4 regions of the Paenibacillus sp. FSL P2-0136 genome follow, and region 4 is predicted to be linked to each of the others. Evidence: riboswitches for the same ligand, from Rfam matches in the RefSeq annotation. Region 4 holds a riboswitch; each other region holds the start of a gene.
The links. A riboswitch is a leader RNA that binds a small molecule or an ion and turns the genes downstream of it on or off. The one in region 4 is predicted to bind cyclic di-GMP.

Region 1: it holds a riboswitch for cyclic di-GMP, as region 4 does, so the genes downstream of both, NYE26_RS00830 (choice-of-anchor A family protein) here and NYE26_RS29385 (flagellar assembly protein A) in region 4, are expected to answer to the same signal.
Region 2: it holds a riboswitch for cyclic di-GMP, as region 4 does, so the genes downstream of both, NYE26_RS01640 (transglutaminase-like domain-containing protein) here and NYE26_RS29385 (flagellar assembly protein A) in region 4, are expected to answer to the same signal.
Region 3: it holds a riboswitch for cyclic di-GMP, as region 4 does, so the genes downstream of both, NYE26_RS00380 (anti-repressor SinI family protein) here and NYE26_RS29385 (flagellar assembly protein A) in region 4, are expected to answer to the same signal.

Annotation. Positions count from the first base shown of each region.
Region 1 is NZ_CP150244.1:195,361-200,560, forward strand. It holds gene NYE26_RS00815 (YukJ family protein) at 1-447, opposite strand, end outside; gene NYE26_RS00820 (ASCH domain-containing protein) at 544-966, shown strand; gene NYE26_RS00825 (hypothetical protein) at 1,329-1,694, opposite strand; cyclic di-GMP riboswitch class I at 2,444-2,536, shown strand; gene NYE26_RS00830 (choice-of-anchor A family protein) at 2,618-5,200, shown strand, end outside.
Region 2 is NZ_CP150244.1:391,641-396,840, reverse strand. It holds rRNA gene NYE26_RS01645 (16S ribosomal RNA) at 1-1,490, opposite strand, end outside; gene NYE26_RS01640 (transglutaminase-like domain-containing protein) at 1,857-2,666, opposite strand; cyclic di-GMP riboswitch class I at 2,680-2,760, opposite strand; cyclic di-GMP riboswitch class I at 2,834-2,915, opposite strand; gene NYE26_RS01635 (class D sortase) at 3,041-3,694, opposite strand; gene NYE26_RS01630 (GtrA family protein) at 3,763-4,167, opposite strand; gene NYE26_RS01625 (glycosyltransferase family 2 protein) at 4,157-5,134, opposite strand.
Region 3 is NZ_CP150244.1:91,801-97,000, forward strand. It holds gene NYE26_RS00375 (2-oxoglutarate dehydrogenase E1 component) at 1-2,238, opposite strand, end outside; cyclic di-GMP riboswitch class I at 2,734-2,837, shown strand; gene NYE26_RS00380 (anti-repressor SinI family protein) at 2,872-3,015, shown strand; gene NYE26_RS00385 (helix-turn-helix domain-containing protein) at 3,161-3,493, opposite strand; gene NYE26_RS00390 (TasA family protein) at 3,816-4,406, opposite strand; gene NYE26_RS00395 (TasA family protein) at 4,444-5,040, opposite strand; gene NYE26_RS00400 (signal peptidase I) at 5,140-5,200, opposite strand, start outside.
Region 4 is NZ_CP150244.1:6,893,687-6,898,886, forward strand. It holds gene NYE26_RS29375 (ABC transporter substrate-binding protein) at 1-785, opposite strand, end outside; gene NYE26_RS29380 (isochorismatase family cysteine hydrolase) at 811-1,494, opposite strand; cyclic di-GMP riboswitch class I at 1,999-2,091, shown strand; gene NYE26_RS29385 (flagellar assembly protein A) at 2,169-3,818, shown strand; gene NYE26_RS29390 (aldo/keto reductase) at 3,849-4,823, shown strand; gene hcp (hydroxylamine reductase) at 4,921-5,200, opposite strand, start outside.

The DNA.
Region 1 (5,200 bases), 970 kb from region 4:
CTGTGCCTCCTTGAGATAAGAGGTGATTTTGTCATAAAGATTGTTGCGGGGATCGCTGTTTTCGGGTTCATTCCGGTTCGTATTAGGCAGAGCTACCATCTTACTGGGAATCACCAGGTTTCCCCTGATATAATCAAGGGCAAGGCTCCGGTTATGTCCGGTGATCTTCGTGAAGCCGGATTCAAGCGTGAGCCAACGGGCCGTTTCTTCCGCTTTGAAATCTTCGCCCACATAATAAAGCACCTGATTTGCAGTGTCCTCCGGTAAATGTTCCGCTTTTGCGCTTGATCTGATATTGATAGCCACCCTGTACTTTTTATTAATATCACCTTCAACCTCAACCAGTACCTGGACATGATTATTTTTGACACCTAGCTTATATATGGTATCCTCATTGGATAATTTGCATTTTAATACCCCGTACCCTTGATCTAATCCGTTACCCATAGTTCGTCAGTCCCCCTTCTTAGCTATTAATGTTTCCCATAGAAGGTCATAGTAATTCTAAGTAAAAGGTGTTCAACATAGGAGGTAAGCTGCATTATGAAATGCCTAACCATTCGCCAGCCGTGGGCCACGTTAATTGCGCTGGGAGAAAAACAAATCGAAACCCGGACCTGGCGGACCGCCCACCGGGGAGAGTTAGCCATTCATGCCGGGATGCAGGTGAATAAGGCGATCTGCCGGACGGAGCCGTATCAGTCGTTGCTGGCCCGTCACGGCTACACTGCGGACAACCTGCCGACGGGCAAGATCATTGCAGTCAGCCGCATTGCGGATTGCTGTGAGGTGACGCCGGAGCTTTCGCAGCAAGGCTGGCCGGGCGGCAATGAATATGTATTCGGCAATTATGCCGAAGGAAGGTATGCCTGGATGCTGGAGGAGGTTGTTCCGCTGGTACATCCCATACCTGCTAAGGGACGTCTGGGTTTCTGGGAATATCCGGTGCTGGAAGAGGAATTGTGAATTTTTTGACGGCAATGTGAAGAAAAATTGCTCCAGATTGGCTGTCAGCTGGTATAATTGGGATATTCGGCGGGAAATCTTCCTATATATAAGGAGAGTTGTGCTCTGAGGCGGTCTACCGCTGGAGAGGGGCAGAAATGCCGGGAAGGAGCGTATGCATAATAGATGGGAAGCCTTCTAATTGCATGGCTTTGTATGCTTTGTTTGTTTCTTGCGTTCAGGGATCAGGTAAGCCGGAGAATCCTGTACCCGGTAGCTGTGGTGGTGATATGCGGCACATTGGGGTATTGGACGTTGTTAATGTAACCGCATCCCGGTGATCATTTAATGCAGAAGTCTGCCGCTTGCGGCAGGCTTCTTTGTTAGCGCTGCTCCATCTTCTCCATACCCAGATATCTGCGCATATGCAGAGTGGCCTGGGCGGCAATCACATCATCCAGCAGCAGCATCCGTTCGTGATAGCCCCTGCAGACAAATTTGGCTTCAACACCCGTCTCCAACCGCTGCTGCTCATAGACCTTCAGACCACGGGCGCGCATTCCGGCACGGACCTCCCGCAGATCGGCAGAAGCGGCATGAGCGGCCGACTGGATTACCTCCAGATAAGGTGCAGGCGTGCGCAGCTCAGAGGCTATAGCAGAAGCATCGCGCTCGAAGGCGGATAGAATAAGCGGCAGCAAAATATAGGATTTGACCAGCAGGTTATCCTGGCTCTCTGCTCTTTGCATCCTTCTCAACCCCTCAAAGAGAACGTATATTCGCATTGTAACTCATCCTTCAAAAAATAATCAATGGTTTTATAAATTAACTCAAATAATGTGATATATTTCACAAAAAAATAAGATGAATTATTTTATATTAAAATTGAAATATTAAAGATTGATAAATAAATCAGCTCAAAGGAGAATGGCAATGAGTCATGAAGGAAGCCTCCGCCGTGGTTTGGTATTCGGGATCATTCTAAGTGTTCCGCTCTGGGTATCGATGATTGGCTGGGTTCAGCTGTTCGGGTCTGCCTAGGCGACATTTTATTCAAAATATATGAAGTCTATTAGCAGGTGTCGTCCCTATGGGCGGCACTTTTTTTGGAGCTGAGATGCCCAAAAATAGGTAAAATTGCATTGAACAGGAGCAGATAATGAGTAGGGGTGGGCTGAGGGCGATAAAATAGGACGAATGCATCAAATTTTAATGATATAAATTGATAGTATTATAGAAAAGAGAGACAAACGGCTATAGCCAATCCTCTGATTTCTCGACTTTTTTCGTCAGTAGATAAAAAAGAGACTCGCCCCTGAACCCTTATGGTACAAGGGATCAATGAGCAACCATCGTAAAAAATAATTTCAAAAAATATACTGGGAGTGGATTGACAATAGGGTGGGAGAGCGGATAAACTGAAATTAGTACAAAAGTAACAAATGTCATAGACTCAACAATGATCTTACATAAGCAAATCTCAATTGCATACCGAAATCATGTACAAACGCAAACCGTATCGAAAGAACGGGACGCAAAGTCAGGAATCTACTGTCTCTAAAGTTGAGGCTAGGGTCGTCCGGCCGCCGTGAAGCTAACCCTTCGTGGCGGTCTTTTTGTTGTTATAGTCGCGTGACAGATTCATAGAATAGTAACTAGGAGGTGTGGACTATTGAAAAAAGGAGTACGTAAAACAGCCGCCATCATTATGGCGGGCCTATTGACCGTATCCAGTGCTTTTACGTGGGGTACGGATGTCAAAGCAGCTTCAGGGGTGCCGTATACGCCAACACCGGTTTTGGGGGTCGCAGGGAATTTTAATGCTTTTATCCTCGGGGATTTTAAACAAGCCAATGATCAGATTGAAGGCCGCCTGGCAGCGGCGGGGGACATTACCCTCTCCGGAGGTTACGGAGTAGCTAGGGCATACAGGGATGCTTCGCCGACGGATGTACTTGTGGCCGGTAAGAATTTTGTACATTTAGGCAGTGGAGAGATCTATGGAAATGTGGTATTTGGGGATAGCTTTACAGCCAATGAGCCTGGTGTCAACATCAAAGGCGGGAAGAAAAATGCCAGCCCGATTGATTTTGCAGCCGAGCAGCAAGCTCTGATCTCCCGTTCCACAGAGTATGGGGCCTTGGCTGACACGAATGAGATCGGCAATAACAATTATGGACAGCTCAAGATAAGTGCACCGGATCGTTTCAATGTAGTTCATTTGGATGCCTCGACACTGGCGAAGACCAACTATATCGAATTCAACATTGCACAGAACGCTACGCTGATTATTAATATAAGCGGGTCTACAGTCAATGTGCCGAGCTTTGCAATGAATAACGGCAGAGCCAGTCAGGTATTGTTCAACTTTTACGAAGCTTCTGAGGTGAATATCGCTTATACCTCATTCTTCGGGACGATCCTCGCACCTAGAGCGGATGTTCATTATGCCGGAGCAGAGTTGTACGGGACTCTGATTGCAAAATCTTTTAGCGGCGGGGTAGAGATGCACCTGGGATTGTACGAGGGAGAGGGGCCGCCGCCGAGTCCGACGCCGACCGCAACGCCGACACCTAGTCCATCACCGACACCAACGCCGACAGTGAAACCAACACCGACGGTAACGCCAACACCGACTGTGAAACCAACACCAACGGTAACGCCTACACCTACAGTGAAGCCAACGCCGACGGTAACGCCTGCACCTACAGTGAAGCCAACACCGACGGTAACGCCGACTCCAACTGTGAAGCCAACACCGACCATAAAACCGTCACCTACACCTGTGTGCACTCCAACTCCAAAGCCAACGCCGACTGTAAAGCCGACACCAACGCCGACCGTGAAGCCGACACCAACGCCAACGGTGAAGCCGACGCCAACGCCAACTGTGAAGCCGACACCAACGCCGACCGTGAAGCCAACACCAACGCCGACCGTGAAGCCAACACCAACACCGACTGTGAAGCCGACGCCAACACCGACTGTGAAGCCGACGCCAACGCCAACCGTGAAGCCGACACCAACGCCGACTGTGAAGCCGACGCCAACGCCGACTGTGAAGCCGACGCCAACGCCGACCGTGAAGCCGACGCCAACACCAACTGTGAAGCCAACACCGACGCCAACCGTGAAGCCGACACCAACGCCGACCGTGAAGCCGACACCAACACCAACTGTGAAGCCAACACCGACGCCAACCGTGAAGCCGACACCAACGCCGACCGTGAAGCCGACACCAACACCAACTGTGAAGCCGACGCCAACGCCAACAGCTGTACCGACACCAACGCCAACAGCTGGACCGACACCAACACCGACGGCAGAACCAACACCAACGCCAACAGCGGGACCGACACCAACGCCAACGGCAGAGCCGACACCAACACCAACGGCAGTACCGACACCAACACCGACGGTAGAACCAACACCAACGCCAACGGCAGAACCGACACCGACGCCAACAGCGGGACCGACACCAACACCAACGGCAGTACCGACACCAACGCCAACGGCAGTACCGACACCGACGCCAACAGCGGGACCGACACCAACGCCAACGGCAGAGCCGACACCAACGCCAACGGCAGAACCGACACCAACGCCAACGGCAGAGCCGACACCAACACCAACGTCAGTACCGACACCAACGCCGACGGTAGAACCAACACCGACACCAACACCAACGGCAGAGCCGACACCAACGCCAACGGCGGTACCGACACCAACGCCAACGGCAGAGCCGACACCAACGCCAACAGCTGAGCCAACATCGACGCCAACGGCAGAGCCAACACCAACGCCAACGGCAGAGCCAACACCAACACCGACGGTAGAGCCAACACCAACGCCAACAGCTGAGCCAACACCAACGCCAACGGTAGAACCAACACCAACGCCAACGGCAGAACCGACATCAACGCCAACAGCTGAGCCAACACCAACGCCAACGGCAGAGCCAACACCAACACCGACGGTAGAACCAACACCAACACCGACGGTAGAACCAACACCGACACCAACGGTAGAGCCGACACCAACGCCAACGGTAGAACCAACGCCAACACCGACACCAACGGTAGAGCCGACGCCAACACCAACGCCAACACCAACACCGACGCCAACGCCAACACCGACACCGACGGCAACGCCAACACCAACACCGACGGTAGAGCCGACACCAACGCCGACACCAGAACCAACACCAGTAACAACACCAGCGCCAACATCGCCGCCGTTCAGTTTCCCTCCAGTG
Region 2 (5,200 bases), 1.2 Mb from region 4:
CCTTCGGCGGCTGGCTCCCTTGCGGGTTACCCCACCGACTTCGGGTGTTGTAAACTCTCGTGGTGTGACGGGCGGTGTGTACAAGACCCGGGAACGTATTCACCGCGGCATGCTGATCCGCGATTACTAGCAATTCCGACTTCATGCAGGCGAGTTGCAGCCTGCAATCCGAACTGAGACCGGCTTTGCTGGGATTGGCTCCACCTCGCGGCTTCGCTTCCCGTTGTACCGGCCATTGTAGTACGTGTGTAGCCCAGGTCATAAGGGGCATGATGATTTGACGTCATCCCCACCTTCCTCCGGTTTGTCACCGGCAGTCACTCTAGAGTGCCCAGCTCAACCTGCTGGCAACTAAAGTCAAGGGTTGCGCTCGTTGCGGGACTTAACCCAACATCTCACGACACGAGCTGACGACAACCATGCACCACCTGTCTCAACTTTCCCCGAAGGGCACCTGATGCATCTCTGCTTCGTTAGTTGGATGTCAAGACCTGGTAAGGTTCTTCGCGTTGCTTCGAATTAAACCACATACTCCACTGCTTGTGCGGGTCCCCGTCAATTCCTTTGAGTTTCAGTCTTGCGACCGTACTCCCCAGGCGGAGTGCTTACTGTGTTAACTTCGGCACCAAGGGTATCGAAACCCCTAACACCTAGCACTCATCGTTTACGGCGTGGACTACCAGGGTATCTAATCCTGTTTGCTCCCCACGCTTTCGCGCCTCAGCGTCAGTTACAGCCCAGAAAGTCGCCTTCGCCACTGGTGTTCCTCCACATATCTACGCATTTCACCGCTACACGTGGAATTCCACTTTCCTCTTCTGTACTCAAGTCACCCAGTTTCCAGTGCGACCTCAGGTTGAGCCCAAGGTTTAAACACCAGACTTAAATAACCGCCTGCGCGCGCTTTACGCCCAATAATTCCGGACAACGCTTGCCCCCTACGTATTACCGCGGCTGCTGGCACGTAGTTAGCCGGGGCTTTCTTCTCAGGTACCGTCACTCCGGTAGCAGTTACTCTACCGGACGTTCTTCCCTGGCAACAGAGCTTTACGATCCGAAAACCTTCATCACTCACGCGGCATTGCTCCGTCAGGCTTGCGCCCATTGCGGAAGATTCCCTACTGCTGCCTCCCGTAGGAGTCTGGGCCGTGTCTCAGTCCCAGTGTGGCCGTTCACCCTCTCAGGTCGGCTACGCATCGTCGCCTTGGTGGGCCGTTACCCCACCAACTAGCTAATGCGCCGCAGGCCCATCCCCAAGCAGCAGATTGCTCCGCCTTTCATTCTTCTCTCAGGAGAAAAAAGAAATTATCCGGTATTAGCTACCGTTTCCGGTAGTTATCCCAGGCTTGAGGGCAGGTTGCCTACGTGTTACTCACCCGTCCGCCGCTAAGTCTGAAAGGAAGCAAGCTTCCTCTCAAACTCCGCTCGACTTGCATGTATTAGGCATGCCGCCAGCGTTCGTCCTGAGCCAGGATCAAACTCTCCAAATTGGTATTTAGAAAGAGCGATTGCTCATTTTGAAACATCTGACGAGAATTTACATTCTCATTTTTGGATCTCACCGAAGCGATCTCCAGATACTCACTCGTTGTTCAGTTTTCAAAGATCAAGCTCGTTGTTAGTGTCGATGTTGTCGTCACCAGCAACTCTTATAATATATCACGTTCATCTGAGCAATGCAAGCTTTATTTTTGAAATCACTTATTTAAGTAATCTCTCATTTCCTTTGCCGCTCCAACAACGCTTATTTATAATAACCTATCCTTCTATTAAAAAGCAACCTTTATATAAATAAAAATAACCCGCTTAATGACTAAGCGGGCTATTCTCAGATAATGCTATAGTTACAGCTATTCTTAGTAGAATTTCGCTGCAGTATATTTGCTTGCTGATTTGATCAGTTCTGTTGATGCTGTTTTCTTACCCAGACCTGCATCCACTGTAGTATCAATCGTCACCCATTTGCCGTTCAGGAACACTTCGTTCCAGGCATGGTATGAAGTTACATAGCTTGTATTCCCCATAACCAACTTGGTTGGAATCCCTTCACTGCGGAGCATAGTAGCGAACAAGGAAGCGTAATCGTAGCAGATACCTTTGTTGGTAGCCAGTGTGTTGTCGTTGTTCGGAATATAATCTGTGCTTACGCTGTTGGCCAGAGAGTAGTCATATTTCACGTTAGCTACGATGTAATTATAGATAGCCTTAACTTTGTCTGCATCTGTGGTCAGACCCTTTGTAAGCTGTGCTGCCTTTTGAACGGATTTATCGGAAGAACTCCACTTTACATTCTGTACAGAGCTCAAATATACGGCATTCACATTGCTCATTGAGAGAGATACAGTCTCGGAAGATAGTACTTTGTATTTGTTACCGGTAGTATTCTCAAGAACGGAGACCTTGTAAGAGCCATTACCTTGTTGCAGCGGGAACGTCTCGGTCGGTTTGGAAGTGTATAAGTTGTAAGTATAGCTGTTATTGTCCTTGGTAATCATGAGCTTCATCTTCTTGTCCTTAGGAACATCGTACGAAACCCCGATAACTCCTTGATCAAGTTGTCCAACATTTAACCAGCTTGAATCTGCATTTGCTGCTTGAGCAGTGCCTGTCTGCACGGAAGTGACGATCACAAAAAGTGTAATCAGCATTAAATAAAACTTCTTCATGGATAAAACCCCTTTCGGTAGCTGGCTGCCATTCTTACGGGAAGGCCCTTTAGCTTTGCGTCCCTACCTTTCGATAGGTTTGCCGTTATCGTATAAGCTTTATCTGTCCAATCTACTGCCACATAATGACAGATTCAGAATGAAAACAAACAAAAAAAGCCTCTTCATTCGGTAACTGGCTGCCATCCATGACGGGAAGGCCCTGTAGCTTTGCGTCCCTACCTTTCGATAGGTTTGCCGTTATCGTGTATTAGCTTTCATAGTTATAGCTTACCATATCTCAATCTATTAGCAAGACCCAAATCACTAGATTCCCGCAAAAATAGACTAAAATTTTATGTTTTTTGACCTTTCTCAGCATTGTCCTATGACAATCAGGTCAACTTTGCATGAATAATGAGTCTGTGGGTAGGGTTGACAAGCGGATCACAGGTAATGAGGGTCAGAATCTTATCATCATCCTTACCCTTCAGTACTGAAATATCGGTAGGCTCTACAATAGATACATCATATACAACATATTTGTATTCCTGTCCGCTTGTAATAACAGTAATGGCATCCCCTTTACCGACCTCATCCAGTCTGTTGAACAGCCGCCCTGCCGTTCTTGACCGATGTGCCGCAATCGCTGCATTGCCTACCGCGCCAATCGGAGCTGTCTCCTTCATATGCGCCGCCGCATGCTTCATATTGGTCTTAGTGGCGCCCTCCAGTACAGGCAGCTTCAGATCGATTTTATCGATTTCAATAATAGCGGTGATTTTGCCTCCCACTTCAATCTCGGGCGCTGTAGTGGGCACCGGCTCTTCCGCACCAGACTCTTCCGCCAGCAGCTGGGTGACTTCTGCATAAGGCTTGCTCAGATCCTGGCTGGCAGGAGCCGTAGCCGAAGGAACGATTTCACTATAGGCCTGTTCAGCCTCTTCCAGCAGCTTCTGCTGCTGACGGTCCTCGTACCATTCGCTTCCTTTGGGGTAGAGCATAATCAGGACCCCGGCAAGTATAATCAAATAGGATAACTTCCGCATGACAATCGCCTCCGCAACATAGAATAAGTGCTTTCCTCCGCAGAATACGGGGAAGATATACGCTCTCTTTAGAATACCCACTTCCGGCTTCCAAAGAAATTAATGATTACTGTAACAAAGGTAACCAGCACCTTGGCCATCAGCACCTGGACGCCCAGCCGGTCAGTCAGCAGATGAATCAGCAGCACCGAAATGCCCAGCACCATCAGATTCAGCACAATAAATCTCACCAGCTGCATCCGGTCAAAGCGGCCATCCCCGCCTCTGTCCCTTCCCTTGAAGGTCACCTTCTTATTCCAGAAAAAGCTGTTGGCCGTCCCGGCACTGTAGGAAATAATCTGTGCAGGGGTGTTAAGCATCCCCAGGGAATGAAGCAGGGTAAATACCGCAAAATCTATGAACGTGTTAAGCAGGCCCACCGCATTGAATTTCAGAAACTGGATCATCCCTGCCCGCCAAGCCTTATCTTGCATAATCGCTTGCCTTCCGCGTGTCTTCGGCCTCTGCCTCCGGGTAGCCTCGGGTCTCGCGTACGATATAAAGCGGTCTATCCTTAGATTCATCATAGATCCGTCCGATGTATTCCCCGATCACGCCCAGCAGCATCAGCACAATGCCGTTAAACAGCAGGTTCACCCCGACAATAGATGCCCAGCCCGGCACAGTCCAAGAGGTGAAGACTTTCTGGAATAAGACCAGGAACAGGTAGATGAAGCTGGAGAAGGACAGGAAGAAGCCGACATAAGAGGCGATTTTGAGCGGCTTGTGCGAGAAGGAGGTGATTCCGTCGAGCGCAAAGCGGATCATTTTTTTGAGCGGATATTTCGTCTCCCCGGCGAAGCGTTCCTCCCGCACATATTCCACCATGGTCTGCCGGAAGCCGACCCAGCTTACCAGCCCCCGTACATAACGGTTCTTCTCCTTCAGACCGCGCAGCACATCGCAGACCTTACGGTCGATGAGCCGGAAGTCCCCGGTATCTGTGGGAATCTCCACACTGGTCATGCTGCTGAGCAGACGGTAAAAGATTTTGGCTGTCACCTTCTTAAAGAAGGTCTCTCCGTGGCGCTTCAGCCGCTTGGCATAGACTACCTCATAGCCTTCCTTCCACTTGGCGATCATCTGCAGGATGACCTCCGGCGGGTCCTGGAGATCTGCGTCAATCACCACAACAGCCTGGCCTTCAGCATAATCCATACCCGCCGTAATCGCCACCTGATGGCCGAAGTTACGGGAGAAGTCAATCAGCTTGACATGCTCATCCCTATTACTGATTTCGCGCATAATCTCAGCCGTACGGTCCCGGCTGCCGTCATTGACGAACACGAGCTCATAGGAATCCCCGCACTCATCCATTACTTTTTTGAGCCGTTCGTAAGTTATCTGAATGACTTCCTCCTCATTATACATGGGCACAATTACACTATATCTGGCCTTCACAAGGGTTCCTCCTCAATTTATTGTAAGCCACAGCTTCCTTGATGCGCTTCATCAACATCAGCTTTG
Region 3 (5,200 bases), 860 kb from region 4:
GGAGAGCTGGAGGAACCGTTCCATTCGGCCGCTGGAGTGCTCTGGTCCTTGGCCTTCATAGCCATGAGGCAGCAGGATTGTCAGATTGCTGCGCTGCGTCCACTTGGCACGGTAAGCGGAAATGAACTGGTCGATAATGACCTGAGCGGCATTGGCGAAGTCGCCATATTGAGCCTCCCAGATGACGAAGGTCTCCGGTGCGAACACGTTATAACCATATTCGAAGCCGAGGACAGAGGCCTCGGACAGCGGACTGTTGTAGACGCCGAATGAAGCGCTGGAATCACTCAGCTGATGCAGCGGAGAATAGAGTTCGCCGTTCTCGCTGTCATGCAGCACCAGATGGCGGTGGGCGAAGGTGCCGCGCTGTGAATCCTGTCCGCTGAGGCGGATCGGCGTGCCATCCTTCAGGATGGTCGCGAAGGCCAGTGTCTCTGCCAGTGCCCAGTCTACCCGCTCTCCGTCATTCAGCGCATCCTTGCGGCGCTGCAGAATCCGTTCCAGCTTCGGATAGACCTTGAAGCCCGCCGGTACGCGCAGCAGCTCGCGGTTAATTTCCTGCAGACCGGCCAGAGGGAAGGCTGTCGGACGCTGCTGGGGACTGCTGTTATCCAGCGCGACGGCGGTTTTGGACTCCGCATTCTTCTGCTTGCCTTCCTTCATCTGATCGAAGGCCTGCTGGAGGACGCTCTCAGCCTCGGCAATCATGTTCTTCAGATCATCGGCTGTGATTACCTTCTCGCGCTCCAGGCGTTCTGCATAAGCACGGTACACAGTAGGGTGGTTCCGCACTTTGCCGTACACAATCGGCTGGGTCGTCTCGGGATCATCCATTTCATTATGTCCGTGGCGGCGGTAGCCGATCAGATCAATCAGGAAGTCCTTCTTGAACATATGGCGGTAAGCGCTGGCCAGACGGACTGCGGCAATGCAGGCTTCCGGGTCATCGGCATTGACATGCACAACCGGAATCTCATACCCTTTGGCCAGGTCGCTGGCATAATGGGTGGAGCGGGAATCCTCGCTCTCGGTGGTGAAGCCGATCCGGTTATTGACGATAATATGCACGGTACCGCCATTCTGATAACCCTGCAATTTGCCGATATTAAGCGTCTCAGCCACAATACCTTCGCCAGGGAAGGCTGCATCGCCGTGCATCAGCACAGCCATAGCCTTGCTTGTGTTCAGCTTAGGCAGTCCCGGAGCGTTGCGTTCTTCCTGTGCGGCGCGTGTGAAGCCCTCGACTACAGGATTGACGAATTCAAGATGGCTGGGGTTATTGGCCAGCGTGATCCGGGTACGTACGGTTTCGCCTTCGCGGACGGCACGGTCAGCCCCGAGATGGTACTTCACATCACCGCTCCACCCGTAAGTCACGCCCATGGAGCCTTCCGAAGGGAACAGCTCTTTGTTCGGCGAATGATGGAACTCTGAGAAAATAATATCATAAGGCTTGCCCAGAATATGGGCCAGCACATTAAGTCTTCCGCGGTGGGCCATACCCATCAGGATATGCTCGGCGCCGTCATGCGCGGCAGCCCGCACAATCTCATCCAGCATCGGCACAAGGGCATCATTGCCCTCCAGGCTGAAGCGCTTTTGGCCGACGAAGGTCTTGTGCAGGAAGGTCTCGAAATGCTCCACCTGAACCAGCCGCTTCAGCAGCTCTTTGCGTTCTGTATTATTCAGCGGGGCAGGGGAGGTCATCGATTCCGCCTGGCTGTTGAGCCAACGCAGCTCGCGTTCATCATGCACATGCCCGAATTCATAAGCAATGGTCTGTGTATAGGCCTGGCGCATTCTGTGGACGGCATCCATCGCGGTATGCACATCCGCAGGGGCATTATCCCAGATCAGCGAAGCGGGCAGGGCATTAAGATCCTCACGGGTAAGCTCGTAGGTCTCCAGCTCCAGCCATTTGGCCATCGGGTTCGTGCTGCGCTCCAGCGGGTCAATGTCTGCGGCCATATGGCCATATATTCGAATATTGGCGATCAGCTTCGAGGCCTTGACAGCCTTCTTGAGCCACTCGGCATCTGCTGATACGGCAGGCCTTGGAGCCCTCTCGGCATCGGGTGCCAGTGGAGGGGGGCCGGATACGGTGAAGAGATCGCGGTAATGCTGTTCAACAGAAGAGGGGTCCTTGACAAATTGCTCATATCTTTCTTGGATGTAGCCCAGGTTGGGGCCGTAGTATTTGCTCCATACTGTGTCGTTATAGGGCTCTTTGACTGCCATGAATAGGTCCTCCTAACGGATAAACTCCACGCGAGGCATCCAGTGTGCCACTTGGCGGAGCTGCAAATGTTTGCGGTTTCATTCTCATCCTATTGTGCTACTTTCCGGCGGGGTAATCAATTCATACTTTCGGTCAATCCGTTCGCAATTTGGCATGATTCATTACAGTATTCATACGGAACTATCATAAATAGAAAAAACTCATATAACAGCCCGTTATACATACAAATGGGTAATTGTCTCTATACGATGTTGCGTGCAGCGGCAAGTCGGGGCGGATGGGGTTCCCTTTAGTATAATTAAACTATTAGCTAGTGTTTGAACTTGGAACTGGAAATATTTATACAAGCCGCTGGCAATTTCAGCTAAGTTTCCTCACATTTTTTCATAAAAAAATTCCAGAAAACGACACACTAATTGCGTATGATCTTGTATAATGTTATTGCGGAGAACGGTTTCATCGATTCTTGCCAGATCCTTTCATGATGGAAAGGGTCCAGTAAAAGGTAAACCTGCCGAAAGACAGGGGCACAAAGTCTCGGATCTAAAGTAGAAATACTACAAAGTAGCAATACTACTATGATGGCCGGACTGCCTGGGGACGCGAAAATTCTAGGAGGAGATTTCTTGGATATGTCCAACCAGGGGAATGACGAGCTGCAGGCAGTAGATCTGGATTTAGAATGGGTGCACTTGCTGATGTCTGCCAAGCAGGCGGGGATCGCGGCGGAGGATATCCGCCGGTTTCTAAGTGAGAAGGCGCTCCAGGCGATGTAAGGGCGGTCATCATTGTTCGGATACATACAGAAAAGGCACAGCGTCCGGTACGCTGTGCCTTTTCTGTATGCCGCTTGAAAGGCTGCCTTCGCCGAAGGCGGCCTCCCTGCCGTGCGGAATCTTCCCTGTGGCATATAATGCCCGTCTAGTTGTCCTTTTGTTCCATGCGCCATTTCTGGTAATCGAGGAATTCCTTGAATTCGCGTTTGCTTATACCGGAGGCCATGGCCTCCTGAACAAGCCGGAACCATTCCCCGTCCAGAGCCTGTTCTTCCGTCTCTGCCAGTCCGCCATACAACAGTGCATGAATGGATACCTGAAGCGCGTCAGCGATTTTTTCGATGAATTGAATGGAGGGGTTGGATTGAATGTTCCGTTCCACATTACTGAGGTATGATTTCGCCACATCAGCCTTATCGGCAAGCTCGGATAACGAATAGCCCTTCTCCAGCCGGAGTTTGTGGATGCGGCTTCCCATAGTATCTGACACGATTACAACGCCCTCCGTACTTTTTTTGGTGAAAAATAAGAAGTTATATGCTTTGCGCTATACATTCTCCTTATCTTTCTCGTTGAAACGGTACCGCCCGTTCAAAGTAAGCAAAGCCGTTTTCTCTTGTCAGTATAACAAAAATCCGCAAAACGGACAAAAATCCTTGAACCCGGCAGCGGGAAAAAAGAAACGGCATACCCGGCCCGGATGAGGGAGGATATGCCGTCTTGATGGATTGCTGAAACGCTGCCTTCCTAATAAAAGGTGGCAGCAAAGCCATTTTCACTTGTATAGGCTGGCCCCTGATCTACTTGGCTTCTCCCACTCCTTGAAGAGCATCGAAGGTCCAGTTCAGAGCTAAGCCGTCACCCTGGAAAATGTTCTGATCGAGCGTGTTGTCTACGAATTCGAAGGCGATCTTGAAGGTCTTGGACCCGGCGGCGGCAATCCCTCCTGGCAGTACACCTGCTGCTACGAGATCGTAGCTGGGGGTATTTTTCAGATCCTTCAGGGAGATCTCGGACAGCACATGACCGCTTAATGATCCGCCGGTGTACGTATTATCGAGGAGCTTGACCTTGAAGTGGTCTCCGAGATCCTGGCCCGCGTTATCGCCCTTGGCATCGGTCACGGTGTAAGTGGTGGCAAGCTTGAGGAATTTGATATCCAGTGTGCCGTCATTGGACAAGGTGAAGGTGCGGACGGTGTAGTCTCCCGGCTTCAGATTCGTCAGCGCTACCGGAGTATTGAAGGAAGAGCCGAGCTTCAGCGTACCCGCTGCGAAGGTTGCCGTGCTGGTAGCTGTGGAGCTGAAGTAAGCGAAGGTGCCCCCGCCGATTAAAGACAAGCCCAGTGCTGCCGATGCTACGCCAAGACCCAATGTTTTTTTGATACCCATTATTTATTTCCTCCTCGAATGGTTTGTTTTTGTGGAATTATTTGAGCGTGCCTTTTTCCTGGTTGGCTTCGAAATTCAGAGTCAGTGCAAGCGTGTCGCCCTGATAATAGTTCTGCGGCTGGAGGGTCTCCTTGAAGGCGAACTGGATGGTCAGGTTATCCGAGGTGCCGGCTTTGATGCCGGACTTCTCTCCGCCTAAGATCGCTCCGAGAATTCCCCGGGCCACCAGATCGGGACTCTCCTGCTCCAGATCGGCCAGCGAGATGACCAGGAGCGGCGATTCCTTCTTATCCTTGTTCACGAGGAAGGTCACAATAATATCATCCTTGAAATTATGGGAGCCGTTGTCTCCCTGGGCGTCTGTAATGGCCGATGAGGTGCGCAGTACCACTTTGGGAATATTGAGCGTCCCGTCATTTTTAAGTTTGAAGTCCCGTAAGACCGTATCACCCGGCTTGAGATTGCTGAGATTAACAATGACGGAGGGGTCAGATTGCAGTGATAGGGTTCCGTTGTTAAAAGAAGCTGAGGAAGTAGAAGTGCTGCTGAAGTAAGCGAAGGTGCCTCCGCCGACCAGGGTTAAGCCTAATGCTGCCGATACAACGCCGAGACCTAATGTTTTTTTGACGTTCATTTGTTCATCCCTCTCTTATGAGTCTGCTTTGTGCATAGCCGGTGCTTCCGGCAAGCTGTATTGTGGCTCCGCGTTTCGTAAACGGGAGAGAACAATTGATCATTGTACGAGATCAGTCAGAGTATCCGGCCCGCCGCTGCTGGCTGCGGATGACGGGGCA
Region 4 (5,200 bases):
TGCTTCACTGCATAATCCCAGCCCTGCATAGACGCCTGCACGAAGCTTGTGACCATCTCCGGGTCCTTCTTGATGATAGACTCCGTAGTGAACAAGGTATCGGCATAGAAATTGATGCCGTAGTCGTTCGGGTCGATAATATTCACTTCCTTGCCCTGCTCCTCTACAGCCAGCACTTCATTAATGACATATCCGGGCCAAGCCTTGACCTGACCGGTTAACAGCGGACTCAGATCATATTTGACCGGCATCTCTTCGATTTGCGAAGGGTCGATACCCGCGCTTTTCTCCATGGCCCGGAAGGTCAGCTCTTCATTGCCGCCCAGCTTAATGCCTACCTTTTGCCCGACCAGATCCTCCATCGTCTTGATCCCGGACTCTTTGAGCGTGAACATGACGAACGGGGTTTTGCGGTAGATCGCGGACAACGCTTTGACCGGGACGCCTTTCTCTCTGGCGATGACGATCTGGTCGGCACCGGTAACTCCGAACTCCTCACTGCCGGAAGCTACCATCTGCACAGCCGGGAAATCCGAGCCCCCCGGGCGGATCTCAACATCCAGCCCCGCTTCTTTATAGAAGCCTTTTTCCACCGCGGTATAAAAGCCGGCAAACTGCGCCTGGTGAATCCACTTCAGCCGGAGCACCACCTTTTTCAGCTCGCCCGAGCCTTCCGCTCCCTGACCTTCAGCCTTCCCGGCTTCCGTATTGTTACCGCAGGCGGTCAGGAGCAGCATTAGCGAGGTTAACAGCATCAGCGCTTTCGTTCTGGACTTGTTCCACATGGTTATTCCCCCGTTTATGAATGATTTAGTATTGCTCCAGCGCCTTCAGCACCGCTTGTGAATCACTTACACTGCCGAACACCCCGCCCTGCATTTGAACCATACTCAGCGCCGCCAGGTGATTCGCTTCATCCGTTGCTCCTGTACAATCTGCAAGGATCAGACACTCGTACCCGCGGTCATTGGCTTCCCTCATCGTGGTGTGTACACAGACATCGGTAGTAATACCGGTCAGAATCAGATGGGTAATTCCTTTATTCTTCAGGATCAGGTCCAGGTCTGTTGCGTAAAAGCTCCCTTTGCCCGGCTTGTCTATAATGTACTCTCCGTGGGCAGGCGCCAGCTCCTCAATGATCTGCCAGCCGCGCTCCCCCCGCACGAGGATTCGTCCCGCCGGTCCTTCGGAGCCGATCTCGGCTCCGATCTGGCGGCTGCGCCACTGCTTGTTCGCCGGCAGATCCGACAGATCCGGCTTATGTCCCTCGCGGGTATGGATCACGGTGAAGCCTTCGATGTCCCGGATACGGGCCAGCAGCCGCTGAATGGGCTGGATCGCCCTCGCTGTTAATGAGAGGTCATAACCCATTCTCTCGACGTAACCGCCCTTGCCGCAAAAATCCGTCTGCATGTCGATAATCATCAGCGCTGTCTTCGCCGGGTCCACAGCCCCGTCATAAGGCCAGATGTAAGGTGTTGCTGCAATCTGCATGGTTTATGCTCCTCTCCTGATGTCGCTATCTCCATTAATGTTATATTAGTTAACATTAATTCGCGTTTCCTTGATATGAGTTAGATTATATTACAATGAATTTGCGATGTCTTCGGTTTTATTACGAAATAATACACTGAATGTTTGTGTTTATTTACATAGTTAACATATACATAACATTAACACCCGCAAAACTGCTTATCAAAAAAGAACACTCCGAGTCTTACCAAGCCCAGGGTGTCCCAACAGTTGAATGCTCATACTTTCCTCCCCCTGACTCTTCCATAAGCTGTAAGCGCTGGGAAACCAGTTTTTTTGTCGAAATAGAGCTGCATATTTCGAGTTTTTTGATAAATAGGCATAATATAGTTGAAAAATAGCTCTTTAAGTACTAGAATTAAGCTTGTTTGCAGAAGTTAATGACGCGTAAGAACTATTTATGACTCTTTTTGTCGATTACAGTCGACCATAACTCCCACCTCTACAGGATGTATATCATTGATCTATTTCTAAAGGCAAACTCCCCGAAAGGGCAGGACGCAAAGCTATGGGCCTAAGAACGCCGGAATCTGCGTTTACGGTTGCCAGGCTGCCAATAGAGACCACTTAAGCCAGCTATTCAGGAGGGAAAGCCTCCCAGGCTTGATGATGTTCTTTTTCTGTACGAATTGCCATTGATCATACGAAAAAGTGAGGTTACAACCATGCCGCAGCAGGATATCGAACCAAGCCGATATGAATTCGTAGAGTCCCTGATGCTCGAACGTAAAGGTCTCCTGGATTCATTCTCTGTGGAGGGCCGAGCTTCTGACGGGACAACTGGAGATAAGAATGGAATTATCCTCGTGCAGGACAACCAGATATTCATTACTCCCCCGCTCCCCGGAGGTGCTCCCGCCCGCATTTCTGCGGTCCACCCTGTTGTCCTGAAGATCAACTGGAAGACCGTTACAGAGCCAACCGAGGTGACCAGGGCGGATTATATCACTTGGGAGATCTGTGAGAAGCCCCAATATGAAATTACCGTATCGCCTGACAAGCTCAAGGTCCACTTCACTTTATACCGTGCAGAGAAGTACGCCTGGAATCTGGTCAACTGCCCCGCCGCCTTCGAAGCGGTCGTCCGTGCCCAGCCCAATCCGGCGATGCTGCTGTCCACGCTCACCATAGAACAGATTATCGCCTCACTGGACAACCGTTTTATTCTGCGCAACCTGAACATTCCCGCCCTGTACGCGGAGCTTACGAACCCTACATATCTTCCCGTATGCATCGCTGAAGGCAGAGCCCCGCTGCCCGGCAAGGAAGCCCGGCTGGAATTCCTGCTGCCTGAGCATACACTGGAGGGGAACCGGATGCTTCAGGGACAGGGAGCCCGGGGTCAGAAGCCTGCGGAACCCTTGGAGTATCTCCGTTTCCCGGGAGCCCCCTTTGCCTTTGCAGGCGAAGTCTTCGCCCGCAAGCTGCCGCCGGAAGAAGGCATTCCCGGCCTCGACACAGACGGAAGGGTCCTGCCCCCTCCCCCGCCACAGGATATCTACTTTGCTGCCGGTAATCATGCCAAGCTCCTTCCCTGTGGTAATATCGTAGCCCGGCACACCGGCAGGCCCCGTATCTGCGGAGGAAGCGGCAGCGTCCGGATATGTGACTTCCCTCCGGTCAGTCTTCTGGCCAGAGAGATGACAGATCCTGCGGGCGATGTTATGTTCGCAGGTGACATCATTGTACCGGGAGATCTGGAAGGACCTGTACGAATTGAAGCCCTTGGGAATGTGTACGTCTATGGCGATATCCGCAAATCTACAATTATAGCCACCGGCAGTATTTACGTTAGCGGCCAGGTCACCGGCAGCGGCCTGTACGCCGGGCACGCCGGGGTAATGCAGCATCGTCTGCACAGCCTCGCAAGCCTGCTGCGGACAGAGACGGACGGACTGCTTGAGGCGGCGCGCCAGCTGGCCAAGAATGTGGAATCCCGCCAGCAATCCGTGAATTACGGCCTGGTAGTCATGCTGCTGCTGGAGGATAAATACAGCCACTTGGGCAGCCTGATCCGTGATCTTCAGGCTGCGCTAAGCCGTATGAACGGGGCGTTCGGCTCCGGCACGGACCAGCTCTGGCAGATGCTTGAGGTATTCGCCCATCCGGGACAATTCACCGGGTACATCACGGACAGTGTCCTAAGCCGCTTCTCCAGGCTGCTGCTTAAGCTGGGTGAGGAGATTGAGCTGCTCCAGGAGGAGCATGCGGTGATTAATCTCGCCCGGTCACAGGACAGCCGCCTGGAGTCCGGCGGCAAGCTGCTTGTGCGTGATTCCTGCTAAGACTACTACTATATAAGGAGAAGTGAGAGCGTGCGATATAACCGTCTGGGCAATAGCGGCCTGCAGGTGTCCGCCCTGGGTCTTGGAACCAATTCCTTCGGCAAACGGGCAGATCAGGAGACCTCGGTCCGCATTCTGCACACCGCTATGGATCAGGGCATCAATTTCATCGATACCGCCAATATCTATGCCGGATCTGAATCGGAGCGGATCATCGGCCTTGCGCTTGAAGGCAAACGCCATAACGCAGTGCTGGCGACCAAAGCCGGATTGCCGAAGCATGAGGGACCCGGCGGCAGCGGCTCTTCGCGCCATCATCTGATGCAGGAGCTGGAGGGCAGCCTGCGCCGGCTGAAGACCGACTATGTGGATCTGTATCAGATTCACACCTTCGACCCCTACACACCGCTGGAGGAAACGCTGCGCACGCTGGATGATCTGATCTCCGCAGGCAAGGTGCGCTATATCGGAGCCTCCAATTATGCCGCCTGGGAGCTGATGAAGGCGCTTGGAATCAGCGAAGCCCGGCACTTCGCGAAATACATCTCTATCCAGTGCAGCTATTCGCTGGCTGACCGCACGCCCGAAGCGGAGCTGCTTCCGCTCTGCCTGGATCAGGGTCTGGGCATCATCCCATACTTCCCTCTGGCGGGCGGCATTCTTACCGGCAAATATACTGGCAGCAGCAAAGCCCCTGCCGGCTCCAGAGCAGAGACCGATCCGAACTTCCGCCGCTTCCTTACCCCGGAGCGCATCTCGCTCGGGGAGCAGGTTCAGGCCATTGCGGAGCGACTGGGCACCTCACCTGCAGCTCTATCCCTGGCCTGGCTGATGAACCGGCCCGCCGTCTCCACGGTGATCGTCGGTGCAACTACTGTAGAGCAGGTACAACATAATCTGCTGAGTCTCTCCGCTTCACCGGATGCGGAAATACTTGAGCAGCTTGACCAGGCCAGCGCCGCCTTCCGCACCGGCGAGCCGTTTGCAGTCTACCGGCTGCCGTAAGCGCTGACGGTGACGTTCATATCCATACACAAAAGCGAGCCCCCGTATACGGAGACTCGCTTTTGAGTATTTTGGCTAATGCTGAAGCTGTATTGCATTATACCGCAGCAATGAACCGCTCCATGTCTTCCTGTACCGTAGTAATACCGCCGATGCCGAAGGTATCTACCAGAACCTTAGCTACATTAGGCGACAGGAAGGCCGGAAGTGTAGGACCCAGATGAATGTTCTTCACGCCCAGATGCAGCAGCGCCAGCAGTACAATCACCGCTTTTTGCTCATACCAGGCAATGTTATAGGAGATCGGAAGATCGTTGATGTCTGCAAGACCGAACACTTCCTTCAGCTTAAGCGCTATGACCACAAGGGAATAAGAG